4 regions of the Streptomyces longisporus genome follow, and region 2 is predicted to be linked to each of the others. Evidence: riboswitches for the same ligand, from Rfam matches in the RefSeq annotation. Region 2 holds a riboswitch; each other region holds the start of a gene.
The links. Region 2 has a riboswitch for cobalamin ahead of nicT (Nickel transporter NicT). Riboswitches for the same ligand answer to the same signal wherever they lie in the genome.
Positions count from the first base shown of each region.

Region 1: another riboswitch for cobalamin. It lies ahead of ABD355_RS29200 (cobalamin biosynthesis protein); the one in region 2 lies ahead of nicT (Nickel transporter NicT).
Region 3: another riboswitch for cobalamin. It lies ahead of ABD355_RS36795 (ribonucleoside-diphosphate reductase subunit alpha); the one in region 2 lies ahead of nicT (Nickel transporter NicT).
Region 4: another riboswitch for cobalamin. It lies ahead of ABD355_RS02495 (CbtB domain-containing protein); the one in region 2 lies ahead of nicT (Nickel transporter NicT).

Region 1 is NZ_BAAASG010000014.1:56,406-60,585, forward strand. It holds gene ABD355_RS29185 (lysozyme) at 1-158, shown strand, start outside; gene ABD355_RS29190 (inorganic phosphate transporter) at 312-1,562, shown strand; gene ABD355_RS29195 (hypothetical protein) at 1,597-1,824, shown strand; cobalamin riboswitch at 1,976-2,117, shown strand; gene ABD355_RS29200 (cobalamin biosynthesis protein) at 2,218-3,216, shown strand; gene ABD355_RS29205 (cobyric acid synthase) at 3,213-4,180, shown strand, end outside.
Region 2 is NZ_BAAASG010000012.1:453,006-457,185, reverse strand. It holds gene ABD355_RS27855 (TSCPD domain-containing protein) at 1-21, shown strand, start outside; gene ABD355_RS27850 (hypothetical protein) at 150-413, shown strand; gene ABD355_RS27845 (hypothetical protein) at 504-770, opposite strand; gene nicT (Nickel transporter NicT) at 1,151-2,257, opposite strand; cobalamin riboswitch at 2,285-2,488, opposite strand; gene ABD355_RS27835 (ArsR/SmtB family transcription factor) at 2,570-2,947, shown strand; gene ABD355_RS27830 (hypothetical protein) at 3,149-4,180, opposite strand, start outside.
Region 3 is NZ_BAAASG010000023.1:65,356-69,535, reverse strand. It holds gene ABD355_RS36800 (ribonucleotide-diphosphate reductase subunit beta) at 1-288, opposite strand, end outside; gene ABD355_RS36795 (ribonucleoside-diphosphate reductase subunit alpha) at 288-2,642, opposite strand; cobalamin riboswitch at 2,767-2,895, opposite strand; gene ABD355_RS36790 (GNAT family N-acetyltransferase) at 3,144-3,659, opposite strand; gene mctP (monocarboxylate uptake permease MctP) at 3,734-4,180, opposite strand, start outside.
Region 4 is NZ_BAAASG010000002.1:204,109-208,288, reverse strand. It holds gene ABD355_RS02515 (chloride channel protein) at 1-161, shown strand, start outside; gene ABD355_RS02510 (DUF6479 family protein) at 243-608, opposite strand; gene ABD355_RS02505 (four-helix bundle copper-binding protein) at 708-1,082, shown strand; gene ABD355_RS02500 (histidine phosphatase family protein) at 1,086-1,661, opposite strand; cobalamin riboswitch at 1,794-1,922, shown strand; gene ABD355_RS02495 (CbtB domain-containing protein) at 1,958-2,179, shown strand; gene ABD355_RS02490 (CbtA family protein) at 2,205-2,960, shown strand; gene ABD355_RS02485 (acyl-CoA dehydrogenase family protein) at 3,100-4,180, shown strand, end outside.

The DNA.
Region 1 (4,180 bases), on a different contig from region 2:
GGATAGCCCGTCACGAGTCCGGGACCTCCGGTTCCCTGCCGGCCGGCTGGTCGTTCTGGACCTTCTGGCAGTACGACAACAGCGGCGGTCTGCCGGGTGACCAGAATCTCTTCAACGGGTCACAGACCCAGCTGAGGAAGTTCGCCCGGGGCTACTGACCAAGGGGCACCGCGGGACCGGGGGGTCGCCGGGACAGGGCGGAGCGGCGACCCCCTCATCCGGACATCGTGCAGCCGCTCTCAGTTCATCTTCCGTTCACCCAGGTTGCCTACGGTCAACCGACCGTTGACTTCGAACGATTGCCTGGGTAAATGGAAAACTTCTCGCTGATCCTCGCGATTGTGGTGGTAACCGCACTCGCGTTTGATTTCACGAACGGTTTCCACGACACCGCCAACGCGATGGCCACCACCATCTCGACCGGCGCGCTCAAGCCCAAGGTCGCGGTGGCCATGTCCGCCGTGCTGAACCTTGCGGGTGCCTTCCTCTCCGTGGAGGTCGCCAACACGATCTCCAAGGGTCTCGTCGACGAGACCGGCATACGTCCCGAGGTCATCTTCGCGGCGCTGGTCGGCGCGATCCTCTGGAACCTGCTGACCTGGCTCGTCGGGCTTCCCTCCAGTTCCTCACACGCCCTGATGGGCGGGCTGATCGGCGCCACCGTCGCCTCCGCCGGCATCGGCGCCGTCCACGGTGACGTGCTCGTCACCAAGGTGCTGCTCCCGGCGGTCGCGGCCCCCGTGGTCGCCGGCGTGGCGGCGATGCTCGCCACCCGGTTCTCCTACGGCATCGGCAAGAACGCCGACGGCGATGCCACCCGCAAGGGCTACCGCGCCGGCCAGATCGCCTCGGCGGGCCTGGTGTCCCTGGCCCACGGCACGAACGACGCACAGAAGACGATGGGCATCATCACCCTCGCGCTGATCGCGGGCGGCTCCATCGCCCCCGGCTCCAACCCTCCCACCTGGGTGATCCTCTCCGCGGGCCTCGCCATCGCGCTCGGGACCTACATCGGCGGCTGGCGCATCATCCGCACCATGGGCAAGGGCCTGACCGAACTCGAGCCGCAGCAGGGCTTCGCCGCCCAGACCAGCGCGGCCACGGCGATCCTCGCCTCCTCGCACCTCGGGTTCTCCCTCTCCACCACCCACGTCGTCTCCGGTTCGGTGATGGGTGCGGGCCTCGGCCGCAAGGGCGGTGTGGTCCGCTGGTCGACGGCGACCCGCATGCTCGTGGCCTGGTGTCTGACGCTGCCGGCCGCGGCGCTGGTCGGCGCGGGCGCGGAGTCCGTGACGGATCTCGGCGACTGGGGCACCGCCGTCGTCGCCGTCTTCCTGGTCGTCGCCAGTGCGGCCATCTGGAAGATCTCCCGGCGCGAGGTCGTCGACGCGTCGAACGTCAACGAGAGCGAGGAGCCGCCCGGCGTGGTGACCACGGCCATCGCCGCCGTGACCCCGCCTCCCACGGGCACGGTGACCGAGGACCTGACGGCCACGATCCCCGCCCCGGCCCCCGTGGCCGCCGTCCCCGACCCGGCGACGCCGCCGGCCGCGGCCGTCTGAGCCCGCCCACCCGGTACGAAGGAAGAGAAGCAGCATGAAGATCGACTGGGCAGCCCTGGGCTCCGTCTTCGGCGTCAGCCTCGCGGTCACGGTGGGCCTCGTGGCCCTGTTCACCCTCGGCATCATGGGCCTGTCACGCCGCGAGCGGGCCGTGGCGCAGGGCAACTCGGCGTCCCTGGCGGTGGCCGGCGCATATGTGGCCTTCGCGGGCTGCGCGGCGGCCGTGGCGTACGGAATCCATCTCGTGGTGGCCAAGGCCTGAGGCCGCGGCCGGACCGCCTTTCCGCACCGTCCCGTGGGGCGAGGAAGCACCCTTTCGTGCTCCCTCGCCCCACGGGTTTTTCCTGCCCGGTTCGGAGCGCCGGGTGTGGGCCTCAGCACACTCCCCCGTCGCAGGTCAACGGCAAGTTGACTGCCGTTCGGGGGCGTGGTGGACTGCCGAAGCCATCTACGGCGGCGCGAGAGGAAGCCGGTGCAAGTCCGGCGCGGTCCCGCCACTGTCACCGGGGTAGTAAGCCCCGGGAGCCAGGAACTCTCACCGCCGGTCTCGTCGAACCAGGGCGTGGACACCCTGAGTGAGGACATGTCGCCATGCCAGCCTGCCGTTTGAGGTTCAGGACCAGGTCGCTGCCCGACCCCACGGCCGGCTGAGCCGATGCGTGCCGATCGCGTCTTCGCGTACGGCGCCGCCGCCGGCCTCCTCGGTGACCATCTGCTCGGCGATCCGCGCCGAGGGCATCCGGTCGCCGTGTTCGGGCGGGCCGCGGGCGCCGTGGAACGGGTGTTGTGGCGGGACCATCGCGGGTGGGGCGCACTGCACACCGCCGTGTGCGCCGGGAGCGCCCTTGCGCTCGGTGTCGTCGCCCAGCGGGCCGTACGTCCGTCCCGTACCGCCTCCCTCGCCCTGACCGCCGCCGCCACCTGGGCCGTCGTCGGGGGGACTTCGCTCGCGCGCGAAGCCCGTGGCATCGGGCGTGCGCTGGAGGCCGGGGACGTCGAGGCCGCGCGGGCCAGGCTGCCGCATCTGTGCGGGCGGGATCCGCAGGCCCTGGACGCCGACGGGATCGCGCGGGCGGTGGTGGAGTCCGTTGCCGAGAACACCTCCGATGCCGTCGTGGGGGCGCTGGTGTGGGGGGCCGTGGGCGGGGTGCCGGGGCTGCTCGGGTTCCGGGCCGTCAACACGCTCGACGCCATGGTGGGGCACAAGTCGGCCAAGTACCGGCGGTACGGGTGGGCTTCGGCGCGGCTGGACGATGTGGCGGGGTGGCCGGGGGCCCGTCTGACCGCCGTACTTGCGACGGTCGCGGGGGGTGACCGTCGCGGGGCGGTGCGGGCCTGGCGTTCTGACGCCAGCAAGCATCCCAGCCCCAATGCCGGGCCTGTGGAGGCGTCGTTCGCAGGGGCGCTCGGGGTGCGGCTCGGGGGGACCTTGTCCTACGGGGGGCGGGTCGAGCATCGGCCTGTGCTGAACGAGGAGGGGCGGGCTGTGGAAGTCGGGGACATCGAGCGGGCCGTGCGGTTGTCGCGGCGGGTGGGGTGGCTGGCGCTGGGGGTCAGTGCGGCCGGGGCGGTGCTGCGGGGCCGGGTCGCACGGCGCCCGGCGGTGGGGGCTGTTCCCACTGCCGGCAGGCAGTTGTCGAGGGGTGTGTCATGACCGGCGGTGGGCTCCTCGTCGCCGGTACCACCTCCGACGCCGGGAAGAGTGTCGTCACCGCCGGGATCTGTCGTTGGCTGGTACGGCAGGGGGTCAAGGTGGCGCCCTTCAAGGCGCAGAACATGTCCCTGAATTCGTTCGTGACGCGCGAGGGTGCCGAGATCGGGCGGGCTCAGGCCATGCAGGCTCAGGCCTGCCGGGTCGAGCCGACCGCGCTGATGAACCCCGTGCTGCTCAAGCCCGGTGGCGAGCAGAGCAGCCAGGTCGTGCTGATGGGCAAGCCCGTCGGCGAGCTGAGTGCGCGCGGGTACCACGGTGGGCGGCAGCAGCAGCTTCTGGGGACCGTGCTCGACTGTCTCGCCGAGTTGCGGGGCACGTATGACGCCGTGATCTGTGAGGGTGCGGGTTCTCCCGCCGAGATCAACCTGCGCCGGACCGACATCGTGAACATGGGGATCGCCCGCAACGCGCGGCTTCCCGTGCTCGTGGTCGGTGACATCGACCGCGGCGGGGTCTTCGCCTCCTTCTTCGGGACCGTCGCCCTGCTCTCGGCCGAGGACCAGGAGCTGGTCGCCGGGTTCCTCGTCAACAAGTTCCGCGGGGACGTCAGCCTCCTGGAGCCCGGGCTGGACATGCTGCACGGGCTCACCGGACGGCGAACGTACGGCGTCCTGCCCTTCCAGCACGGTCTCGGCATCGACGAGGAGGACGGGCTGCGGGTCTCCCTGCGCGGGACGGTGCGGGAGTCGAACGTCGCGCCGCCCGTCGGCGAGGACGTGCTGCGGGTCGCCGTGTGCGCGATCCCGCTGATGTCCAACTTCACCGACGTGGACGCCCTGGCCGCCGAACCGGGCGTCGTGGTGCGGTTCGTGGACCGTCCCGAGGAACTCGCCGACGCCGACCTCGTCGTCGTACCGGGGACCCGGGGGACGGTGAAGGCCCTGGAGTGGCTGCGCGAGCGGGG
Region 2 (4,180 bases):
GCGCGGCCGCGCCGCGGCTGACGGTCGCACGAAAAAACGACACGGCGCGCAAACAACCCAAAGATCCCAAATGACTACTATCAGTGCATATATTGTCACAATACGTAGCCAAGCCAGGGCGTCGCGCCCGGGTAAGAAAGGGTCTAACCATGCGCAAGTTTCAGCGTGTTGCCGTCGTAGCCGCGGCGATCGCGAGCCTCTCCGCCTTCGGCGCCGGCGTCAGCTTCGCCCACGACCACGGTCATGACCACGACGACGAGGGCGTCACCGCGGTGGCCAACTCGCAGTCCAACGCCGTGGCCTACGACGACGACAGCCGCAGCGGGCGCCACGGCAGCCCGGACGCGGCCCCCGCCTTCACGACGGGGAGCGACTTCAACCTGGGGAACGTCACTCCGCCGGCATCCAAGTAACGAAGTTCCGCCCGGCAGGCCGCGAGGAACGGCCACGGCCTGCCGGGCGCTCCGCCCGGCAGGCCGTTCATCCGGCAACAGCCGTCGCGACTACTTGCCGAAGGCGTTGCTGCAGCCCATGTCCGAGCCCTCAGTGGTGCTCTGCGCCCCCGTGTTGCCCTCGCCGTTGAGCGCGTTGCCCAACAGGCCGTCGATGAGCCCGACCTCGCCGAGGACGCTGATGTTCAGGTCGTGCGACCTGCAAGTGGTGCTCTGCTGGACGCCGACGCCACCGTCGGCATGGGCGCCGCCGGCGCTCAGGAACCCGACACTCCCGAGGGCGGCGACCAGGACGGCGGCCTTGCGAAGCTTGTGCATGTCATCTCCGGTGGAGCGAAGTGGATGCGACCTGTGACAGATCAACTCCTTGCTGCCACGGGAGATTAGTGCGAAATACCCCAAAACGGACGGCAGCGCGCCAGGTTTCGTGATCTCAAACGTGATCTCACCCGGAAGCCGCGGCGGACGGCGTCAGGTGACGCGGAGAACCGCCCGTCGGCGGATGTCCGCCGAGGAGCCTGCGACCTTGATCTCGAACGTGCCCGGTTCGACGACCGCGCGCAGGTCGCCGTCCGCCAGGGGATGACGGCAGCCTCGCAGCGGCCAACCGAGCCGGTCAGCGGCCGAAATGCTGAACCACGTCGACTCTGGTCGCTGCTTGCACCGGCTGAAGTCGGCAGGCGGGCGGCCGGGTGCCGTCAGCCGGTGTCGGCGGTGCGGGCGCTCCAGCGCTCCTCGACCTTGGCCAGGCGCCAGTACGCGACCGCCATGGCCCAGACGACCACGAACAGACCGACGATGACGTAGCCGACGTTGTCCAGGTCCAGCCCGGATATCCAGCCGGTGACGGCGTCTTGCAGACCGAGCTTGTCGTGCAGCACGCCGACCAGTTCGATCGTGCCGACGAAGAAGGCCACCGCGATGGACAGGCCGGTGATCGTGAGGTTGTAGAACACCTTGCGAACGGGGTTGGAGAAGGCCCACTGGTAGGCGAAGTTCATGAAGGTGCCGTCGAGGGTGTCGAACAGGCTCATGCCCGCCGCGAAGAGCAGGGGCAGGCACAGGATCGCGTACCACGGCAGCCCGGCGGCGGCGCCGTTGCCGGCCAGGGCGAGCAGCAGGACCTCGGTCGAGGTGTCGAAGCCGATCCCGAACAGGAAGCCGAGAGGGAACATCTGGCCGGGGCGGCGGATGGACTTGGTGAGGCGGCCGAGAATGCGGTTCATGAAGCCGCGCGAGTCCAGGTGCGCCTCCAGCTCCGCCTCGTCGTAGCGTCCGGCGCGCATCGCACGGAAGACGCGCGCGATGCCGAACAGGGCGACGAGATTGAGGGCGGCGATGAGGTACAGGAAGCTGCCGGAGACCGTGGTGCCCACCGTGCCGAGCACCTGGTGGGTGCGGGAGCTGTCGTTCATCAGGGTGCCGGCGAGGTGCGTGCCCCCGGCGACCAGCGCGGCCATGACGACCACCACGCTGGAGTGTCCCAGCGCGAACCAGAAGCCCACCGACACCGGCCGCTTTCCGTCGGCCATCAGCTTGCGGGTGGTGTTGTCGATGGCGGCGATGTGGTCGGCGTCGAAGGCATGCCGCATGCCGAGCGTGTAGGCGGTGATGCCGAGGCCGACCCCGAACGCCTGGGTACCGACCGCGTAGTGATGCGGGATCACCAGAAGGAAGAGGATCCCGAAGGCGGCGACGTGCAGAGCGACGATCACGGTCAGCAGGGCCGCGGTCCTGACGGTGTCCTCGCGGCGCCAGCGAAAGGACGGGGCGGCGGATTCGGGCACGCCTTGAGACACGGTCATACGGACACGCTCCAGCACCTCGTGGATCAGTTTCGTGATGCCGTGGCCGGTCTCCTGGCTGACGGGTCGTACGTCCGCCGCCCGCCTTCCCAACCGCCTTGCGGCGGCCAGTGGCTGTCCCGTGCGGGACATGGGCGACGAACTCCCCGATCACAGTGGCGAGGGCCGCTCCGGTCTGAGCCCCTGGGGGCTGTCACCGGCTTCCCGAACACCACGGCCCGCTCACCCTAGAAGGCCACAGGCAGTGGCTGCAAGGCTGCACAGCTGAACAGGTATGGAGATCGGCACCTGTTCGCTGCGATGATGTACGGCATGCATCTCGTCCCCGCGGAACACGCCGGGCGGCGCACCATTGACGGGCATCGGGTCTGCGATGCCATCGCCGCCGTCGGCGACCTGGAGCGCGTGCGCGCCTGGGCCGATCGCTTCTCGCTGCTCTCCGATCCCGGACGCCTGTCCTTGCTGTTCGCCCTTCAGGAGGCCGGCCCCATCGCCGTGTCCGACCTCGCCGTCGCCAGCGGGATGCGGGACACGGCCGTCTCCCAGGCTCTGCGTCTGCTGCGGACCGCGGGCATCGTCGAGGGCGAGAAGGACGGCAGGATCGTGCGCTACCGACTCGTCGAGGGCCCGATCTCCGCGCTGCTGAAACACTGCACGCCGGAATCGACAGGCGAACGCGGCTCGGGCTGACGACCCGCGTGGCTGCTCACGCACCGGCCGGAAAACGCCGCAGCGCCCGACCCGACCGAAGCCGACTCAGGCGCTGCGTAGCAGGTCAGAGTGCATATTCCCCGACCACCACCGGTAGGCCCAGTCTGTCCCATGGCGGCTTATGCCATCCCGTCCGCTCACGCATCGCTCACGCATGACGGGACTAGTGACCAGCACTTTTTAGGGTTCAGAGGCTATCGAGGCATCCTTCATAGCTGCGGCGATGGCGGCGGCCACATCCGGCAGATCCCAATAGGCGGAGTGGGTCCACAGGCCAGTACTGGCGGCGTGTGGGACGGGCAGGTCGACCGGGCTGCTGCCGTCATCGAGCTGGAAGACCTGGGACGCCGCGAACGCCAGCATGTCCAGCGGTTCCCAGAGGTTGGTCCAGCGGCCGAGGGAGGCGGGCAGGCGGACCGGGGCGTGGCCCGAGTAGGGAAGAAGCTGGCCTCCGCGCGGGTCACAGACGTGGAAGAACGCCGACTGAGAGCCAAAGGTGACGAGCCGTTCGGTCCACAGCGGCTCATGGGCGGTGGCCATGTCGACGGCGATAACGCCACCAAGGCTGTGAGCGACCACCCGTACCGGGCGCTCAGGGCTGCGCCCCAACTCCGGGTCGACCTTGTCCACGCATGCACGGACACGGGCGTGGATGGTGTCTCGGTGTCGCTGGTAGACCAGCACGTCCCCCAGGAAACGGGTGGTGCCCGGTCCGAAGCGGGTACGCACGGCATGGTTGACACGTCCGGCCACCGCGCTGACGGCGGCGCCTGCAACGCGGTCGAGGTCGCGGAGTCGCCGTCGGACCAGTTCGCGCAGCCGCCCTGGCTCATCACTGGGCTCGTCGCGCAGTCCTTCGTATCCGTATGCGGCGTCTTTCTCGGTGTCCGCTTCCAGGAGGGCGCGGGCCAGAGCTCGGCCAGTTTCGGCGAGAAGGGCCGAGGAGTCCGTCCGGCTCAGACAGCGGGTCTCCGGCCACTCCTCGGCTACCCAGTCAAGGATCTCGTCGGGGTTGAGGGCGGCGCTATGGCCATCACGCAGGGTGTCGTCGGAGTCGGTCTCCAGTTCATCGCGCAGGGCTGCGTCGAAGACCGTCATCTGGTCTGCCGTACTCGGCTGGTCGGCAAGGAGGTGAAGGGGAAGAAACGTATCGGATGCGGAGTCACGCAGCGTGCTGTCCAGTCCTGTTACGGACACGGATGCCGTATGGCG
Region 3 (4,180 bases), on a different contig from region 2:
ATAGAGCCGTGCCTCGGGGGAGTTGATGTGCTTGTACAGGGTCAGGACCAGGTTGTTCGCCACGATCGAGTCACCCGTCGCGAAGAAGGCGACCAGGCGGCCGATCAGGTGCTGCTCGGCGGGCGTGAGCTTCGCGAGGTCGGCGACGTCCGAGTGGAGGTCGACCTCCTCCACGGTCCAGGTGTTCTTGATGGCGTCCCGGTAGCGCTCGTAGAAGTCCGGGTAGCGCATGGGGCGCAGGGTCAGCTCGAAGCCCGGGTCGAGGAGATTGGCGTTACGGGTGGTCATCACTGGCAGGCCTCGCAGGACTCGGGGTTTTCCAGGGAGCAGGCGACGGCCTCGGGGTCGGCCGCCTGCTGGACGGGGACGGTGGCCCGGGCGGCGCGGGCGATACGGGTCGCCGGGCGGGAGCGCAGGTAGTACGTGGTCTTCAGGCCCTGTTTCCAGGCGTACGCGTACATCGAGGAGAGCTTGCCGATGGTCGGCGTCTCCAGGAACAGGTTCAGGGACTGGGACTGGTCCAGGAACGGCGTGCGGGCCGCCGCCATGTCGATCAGGCCGCGCTGCGGGATCTCCCACGCCGTGCGGTACAGGGCGCGTACGTCCGCCGGGATCCAGGCGAGGTCCTGCACGGAGCCGTTCGCCTCGCGCAGGGCCTCGCGGGTGCGGGCGTCCCAGACGCCGAGCTCCTTGAGGTCCTTCACCAGATAGGAGTTGACCTGGAGGAACTCGCCGGAGAGGGTCTCGCGCTTGAAGAGGTTGGAGACCTGCGGCTCGATGCACTCGTACACGCCCGCGATCGACGCGATGGTGGCGGTGGGGGCGATCGCGAGGAGGAGCGAGTTGCGCATGCCGACGGTCGCGATGCGCTCCCTCAGGGCCGCCCAGCGCTCCGGCCAGGTGAGCTCGGTGTCGTAGTGGTCGGGGTGCAGGACGCCGCGGGCCGTGCGGGTCTTCTCCCAGGCCGGCAGCGGGCCGCTCCGCTCGGCGAGGTCGGCGGACGCCTCGTACGCGGCGAGCATGATGCGCTCGGCGATCCGGGTGGACAGGGCCCCCGCCTCGGGCGAGTCGAAGGGCAGGCGCAGCTTGAAGAAGACGTCCTGGAGGCCCATCGCGCCCAGGCCCACGGGGCGCCAGCGGGCGTTCGAGCGGCCTGCCTGCTCGGTGGGGTAGAAGTTGATGTCGACCACGCGGTCCAGGAAGGTCACGGCCGTGCGGACCGTCTCGTCCAGCCGCTCCCAGTCGATGTCCCCACCGGTCACGAACGCACCGAGGTTGACCGAACCCAGGTTGCAGACCGCGGTCTCGCCGTCGTCCGTGACCTCCAGGATCTCCGTGCAGAGGTTGGAGGAGTGGACGACATGGCCCGGCTCGGCCGTCTGGTTGGCGGTGCGGTTGGCGGCGTCCTTGAAGGTCATCCAGCCGTTGCCGGTCTGGGCGAGGGTGCGCATCATGCGGCCGTAGAGGTCACGGGCCGGGATGGTCTTCTTCGCCAGCCCCGCCTCCTCCGCCCTGCGGTACGCGGCGTCGAACTCCTCGCCCCACAGGTCCACCAGCTCCGGCACGTCCGCCGGGGAGAACAGGGACCACTGCCCGTCGGCGTTCACGCGGCGCATGAACTCGTCCGGGACCCAGTGCGCGAGGTTCAGGTTGTGCGTACGCCGGGCGTCCTCACCGGTGTTGTCGCGCAGCTCAAGGAACTCCTCGATGTCGGAGTGCCAGGTCTCCAGGTAGACGGCGGCCGCGCCCTTGCGGCGGCCGCCCTGGTTCACGGCGGCGACCGAGGCGTCGAGGGTCTTCAGGAACGGGACGATGCCGTTGGAGTGGCCGTTGGTGCCGCGGATGAGGGAGCCGCGGGCGCGGATGCGGCTGTACGACAGGCCGATGCCGCCGGCGTGCTTCGAGAGGCGGGCGACCTGGTGGTAGCGGTCGTAGATGGAGTCCAGCTCGTCGAGCGGGGAGTCGAGGAGGTAGCAGGACGACATCTGGGGGTGCCGGGTGCCGGAGTTGAAGAGGGTGGGGGAGGAGGGGAGGTATTCGAGGCGGCTCATCAGGCCGTAGAGCGCGGCGACTTCGTCCAGGGCGCGGACGGTGTCGTCCTCCGCGAGGCCTGCGGCGACGCGCAGCATGAAGTGCTGCGGTGTCTCGATGACCTTGCGGGTGAGGGGGTGCCGGAGCAGGTAGCGGCTGTGGAGCGTGCGCAGTCCGAAGTAGCCGAAGCGGTCGTCGGCCTCCGGGGCGATCAGCGCGTCGAGGCGGTGCGCGTGGACCCGTACGAACTCGGCGGTGCGGTCGGCGATCAGCCCCTCCCGGTGGCCCACGGCGACGGATTCCGTGAACGACGTGACGCCCTGCGAGGCGGCCTCCGCGGCGATGCCGATCGTCAGCAGCCTGGCCGCCAGCCTGCTGTACGCGGGGTCCTCGGAGATGAGGCCGGCGGCCGCCTCCGTGGCCAGTTCGCGCAGCTCCGTCTCGTCCGCACGGGCGGACCGGCCGCGCAGCGACGCGGCGGCGACCCGGCCGGGGTCGGCGTCGGGGAGGTCGGCGGTCAGCTCGGTCAGGGTCCGCAGCAGCGCGGCTCCCAGGCCGTCGTCGGCCACTGCGGCGCTGGCTGAAACCGGGTCTGCTGGCGCGATGGTCACGTGAGGCTCTCCCTCGCTCGGCACGGGGGCCTTGCGGAGGGCAGGGGGCAGTCACGAGCGCACACGGCGTCGCGTCCACCGGCCCACTCCACGAGGCCCGGACGTCGAAGCACCCGGGCCGGATGGGCCGGGCACACCGTCGGCAGGTCCTCGGACTGACGCCCATATGTGCGCGAACACGTATGGGTACACCGTTGCGGGACAGTTCCGGACTCACACCGGATTCCCCTGCGGCGACAGCGAGCATGAGCATACATCTTGTGCCGGGTTTCGGTTGCACCCCCAGATGTTGTGTCGCAGCGACTTCGGAGCGTGTTCTTTCATCAGGATCGACCCGGCGGTCCTCCGCATTGGGCCGTTGTCGGCCGTCGGGAGGCCGGCGCGAACACGCGGATGCCACTCGTGTGCGGCAGGGCCGTGGAGAAGCCGATCGTCTTTCGGCCGGAGGGGGCGGTTGTGGGGACGCGGGGCCCAGTCAACGGCCCCTGCCCCGCTACCGCTTCAGCGCTGTGCAGTCGACAGCGTCAACTCATAGGCGATCAGCGTGAAGTCGACTCCAGGGATGGGGTTCCAGTCACGCTCGGGGGCGCGGACGAATCCGGCGCGCTCGTAGATGCGATGGGCGGCGTGCATGACCGGCTGGGTGCACAGGACGACGCCGGTGCGCTCCGCGGCTCTTGCCCGGTCGACACAGGCGCGCACGAGGGCCTCTCCGGCGCCTCGGCCGCGGGCTGCCGGGTCGACGGCCAGCATGCGTATCTCGGCCTCTCCCGGGCCGGCCAGATCCGCCATGGGGCCGCCGGACGGGACGTAGGTGACGCCGCCGATCGGCCGGCCGCCCAGGTCGGCCACCAGCACCTCGGCCGCCGCCGCCCGCTTGGCGACGTCCCTCAACTCGGCGAGGTACCAGTCGCTTTCGCCGAAGGAGAGCAGGCCGTCCTGGAGATAGGCCTGGGCGGTGATCTCGCCGAGGGCCTCGTACTCACCGGGTTGCGCCTGCCTGATCACGATGTCCATGGTCCCGAGTCTGCCGGACGGGTACGACAACGGGCCGCCGGATTTCTCCGACGGCCCGCTCATCGCCGTAACCGCTAGTGGGACGCGCCCGCGGTCGCCGGCGGCAGTTCCACCTGGACGCCCGGGTCGCCCGCGTCGGCCGTGTAGTCGTCCGGCTTCGTCTCGTCGACGCCCTCCGGGGCCTTCAGGGCCTTCAGCACGAAGGTCAGGACCACCGTCACCAGCACGTTCAGGACGAACGCCGTGAGGCCGATGTAGCCCATCTCGCCGAGGCCCGGGATGCTCGCGTTGGAGCCGCCGAAGTGCTTCTGGCCCGGGTTGGTCGGGGAGGCGACGCCGTACGCGGCGAGGGTGCCGTAGACCATGCCGACCGCCCAGCCGGCGAGCAGCGCCCAGCGGTGGAACCAGCGCGTGAACAGGCCGCCGACCAGGGCCGGGAAGGTCTGCAGGATCCAGATGCCGCCCAGCAGTTGGAAGTTGATCGCAACCGTCTTGTCCATCGTCAGGACGAAGACCAGCGC
Region 4 (4,180 bases), on a different contig from region 2:
TCCTGCTGGGCAACGTGGACACGGCGGCGCTGGTGGTGCTGGCCGCCGTGGTGTCCTTCGTGGTGGTTCAGCTGCTGCCGCAAGGGCCCGGTATCCCCGCGTTCGGCGAGCCGCCCACCGGTCGAGCGTCTCGCACAGGGCGTCGCGGCCACCCTGAGTGAAGACGGGTGAAGGCCTGCGGAAAGTCGCCCGGGAACGGTAGGCGCTCCTCGTTCCCGGTGCCCGTTCGGACGTGGTGACCGTCAGCGGGTGCCCGGGCCGCCGCTGCCGAAGGCTCCGCTGTTGCCCTCGCTCCAGCGCTTGCGCTTTTGCGACGCACTGGTCCTGCTCGGCGTATTGCCGTGACCGGGCAGCTCGTGCGGGGTCAGCCGGTGCTCGCTGCGGGGGATCTCGGCGGGTTCGCGGTTCTCCCGTACCTCGCGCACCGGGCCGTCGTCCGGCAGCTGCGGCTGATCCTCCGGGCGTGGCGGAGCGGGTTCGCGGCGACGGATGCGGGCGCCCAGGAAGAAGGCACCGATCAGCAGGGCCACGACCGCCACCCCCACGACGACCAAGCCGATTCCGAGTGCGCCGCGGCCTGCGGCGATGTCCATCCATGAGGTGCTCATGGGCTCGCGGGTACCCATGGGACCCGGCGCCAACCGAACCGACCCGGCCGGACCTCGGTACCCGTGTTTGAGGCGACAGGCGAAGGCAACCCGCCAGGTGTGACTTCTTCGACGACCCAGCAGGAGCTCTTCCGGTTCCTGGAGGACCGCTTCGCCTGCGCGCAGGCGTGCACCGAGTGCGCACGCGCGTGTGCTCTGCGCGCGAGCCTCGTGGACCCGGACGGCACGGAGGAGCAGGAACAGGTACGACGCAAGGGCATCATGTGCGCGGAGGTGTGCGACGCGACCTGCCGTGTGCTGTCCGAGCAGAACCGATTGGACGAGTCCGCCATCCGCATCCAGGTGGAGTGGTGCCGCACCGTGTGCCTGGAGTGTGCGCATGCCTTCGACCGGCTGCCGGGTGCCGAGGACGGCGCGAAGGCCTGCCGGCAGTGCGCCGAGGCGTGCACGGAATTCCTCGCCACGCTGAACTGACGATCACAGCGGGGCGCCGACCGGCTGCCCGAGGCGCACGTTCCAGCGCCCGGACCTGCCGCTGAGTTCGATCGCCGTCAGCGGCGGGACGTCGGCGCGCCAGAACGCCGAATCCGGCGCCCCGAGCGCCCGGACCACGGCGGCCCGTACGGCCTCGGGCTCGACCACCGCGAGGGTGCGGCCCTGTGTCTGCGCGACCGTCTCCAGCCAGTCCGCCACCCGGTCGCACAGCGCCGCCACCGACTCCCCGCCGTGCGGTGCGGCCCCGGGGTCCGACAGCCAGCGGGCCAGCGCCTCCGGCTCCCGTTCGCTCACCTCCGTCAGCGTCGCACCGCGCCAGCGGCCCGCGTCCAGTGCCGTCAACTCCGGCGCCTCCACGGCGTCGAGGCCGAGAGCGACGGCCGTCTCGCGGCAGCGCACGGTGGGGGAGACCCAGACCCGTTCCGCCGCCGGCAGCGTGCCTGCGGCTGCCTTTGCCTGCCGCAGTCCCGAGGCGTCCAGCGGGCACCCGTCGTCGAAGCGGGCCTCCCTGAGGGCCGCGGTGATCGCAGGTGAGATCAAGATCACTCGGCTCGTCAAATGTCCACTCCCGCGCTCGGCATCGCTTCGAAATCCTTGAACTGACCATGATCCGGCGGCGAAAACGGCTCACCAGGGGCGCTCACGGCCGTCCCGTGCGCCCTTGGCCCCACCTCCGCTTCGCGGTACCTTCTCGTGGATATTGACGACGGCACAGCGGAAGCCGGTGGAATTCCGGCACGGTCGCGCCACTGTATGCCGGGCACGCACCCTGGGTGTGTGCCGGGCGAGTCAGACCCGCCCCGTCGTCGCGTGCACCACCGAGACGGGACGCGAGTTCCCCAGGAGGGCCTGCCATGGCGCAGTCTGTCGCTCAGCCGACCATCACCCCCACCGCCGTACCGGCAAAGCTGCCGATCGGCGCGATCGTCCCCTGGGCGGTCTTCTTCGGCATCCTGATGCTGGTTCTGCTCTACTTCGTCGGCGCCGAGCAGGGCGCCACCTCCGTGATGAGCGGGGACAACGTCCACGAGTGGGTGCACGACGCCCGCCACCTGCTCGGCTTCCCCTGCCACTGAGGGCGGCGAGAGAGCACGGCCGCCCATGAACTCGGCAACCGTCCGCAACCTCCTGGTGCGCGGCATGCTCGCGGGACTCGCCGCGGGCCTGCTCGCCCTCGTCGTCGCCTACTTCCTCGGTGAACCGCGCGTGGACGCGGCCATCGCCTACGAGCAGGCGCACTCCCACGAGCACGGCGTCGAAGCCGTCAGCCGCACGATGCAGTCCACCGCGGGCCTGTCCACCGGTGTTCTGGTCTACGGCGTCGCGTTCGGCGGCATCGCCGCCCTCGCGTACTGCTTCGCGCTCGGCCGCATCGGCCGCTTCGGGCCGCGCGCGAGCGCGCTGCTCCTGGCGGCCGCCGGGCTGATCGCCGTGTACGTCGTGCCGTTCCTGAAGTACCCGGCCAACCCGCCGTCCGTCGGCGACCCCGACACCATCGGCAAACGCACCACGCTGTACTTCCTGATGGTGGTGCTGAGCGTGCTGCTGGCCGTCGCCGCCGTCATCCTGGGCAGGCGCCTCGCGCCCCGCCTGGGCAACTGGAACGCGACCCTCGCCGCAGGGGCGTTCCTGGTCCTCACCATCGGGCTCGCGTACGCGTTCCTGCCGTCCTTCAACGAGGTCCCCAGGGACTTCTCCGCCACCCTGCTCTGGCAGTTCCGACTGGCGGCCCTGGCCGTCCAGTTGACCCTGTGGGCCTCCTTCGGGCTGGTCTTCGGGGTGCTGGCGGAGCGGGTGCTCGTCCCGAGGCCGGTGCGGGCGAACGGCGCCGCCCAGCCAACTCCCGTTGCCCACTGACCGGTTCCACCAGGTCACTCGGCAAAGGGCCCCCGGTCGTCGACCGGGGGCCCTTTCCCTGTCCCTCGCCATTCCCAATTTCTGGAACACGTTCTACGGTGTGCGCCGTCAGGACCGGCCTGCGAAGCCTGGAGGCGCCGTGCACCTCGAATACACGCCCGAGCAGCAGCGGCTGCGCACTGAACTGCGCTCGTACTTCGCCGAGTTGGTGCCGGACAACGCCTACGCCCGGCATGGCGACCCGGCCGCCCAGAAACGTTTCTACCGCGAGACCATCCGGCGCCTGGGCGCCGACGGCTGGCTCGGCGTGGGCTGGCCGAAGGAGTACGGCGGGCGCGGGCTGACCGCGATGGAGCAGTTCATCTTCTTCGACGAGGCCGCGCAGGCCGGTGTACCGCTGCCGCTGATGGCGCTGAACACCGTCGGCCCTACGATCATGCAGTTCGGCACGGACGAGCAGAAGGAGTACTTCCTGCCCAAGATCCTCGCCGGCGAGATCGACTTCGCGATCGGCTACAGCGAGCCCGACGCGGGGACGGACCTCGCGTCCCTGAAGACGCGCGCCGTACGGGACGATGGGGGCACCTCCCGCTCGAGTGAATTCGAGAGCGGGGGAGAGTACGTCGTCAACGGGCAGAAGATCTGGACCACCAACGGCGACACCGCGGACTGGGTGTGGCTGGCGACCCGCACCGACCCCGATGCCCCGCCCCACAAGGGCATCACCATGCTCCTCGTCCCCACCACCGACCCCGGCTACTCCTGCACCGTCATCAACACCCTCGCCTCGCACGACACCACGGCGAGCTACTACGAGAACATCCGCGTCCCCGTCTCCCGCCGCGTCGGCGCCGAGAACCAGGGCTGGCGGCTGATCACCAACCAGCTCAACCACGAGCGCGTCACCCTCGCCGCCCACGGCACCATGGCCATCCGCGCCCTGCAGGACGTGCAGCGCTGGGCCACGGAGACCAAACTCGCCGACGGCCGCCGCGTCATCGACCTGCCCTGGGTGCGCCGCCGCCTCGCCCAGACCCACACCAGACTCGACGCGATGAAGCTGCTCAACTGGCGGATGGTGCACGCCGTCCAGAACGGCACCCTCACCCCGCAGGACGCCTCCGCGGTCAAGGTCTACGGCTCCGAGGCGCGCCGGGACGCCTACGCCTGGCTGATGGAGATCGTCGGCGCGGCGGGCGCGCTGAAGGAGGGCTCCGCGG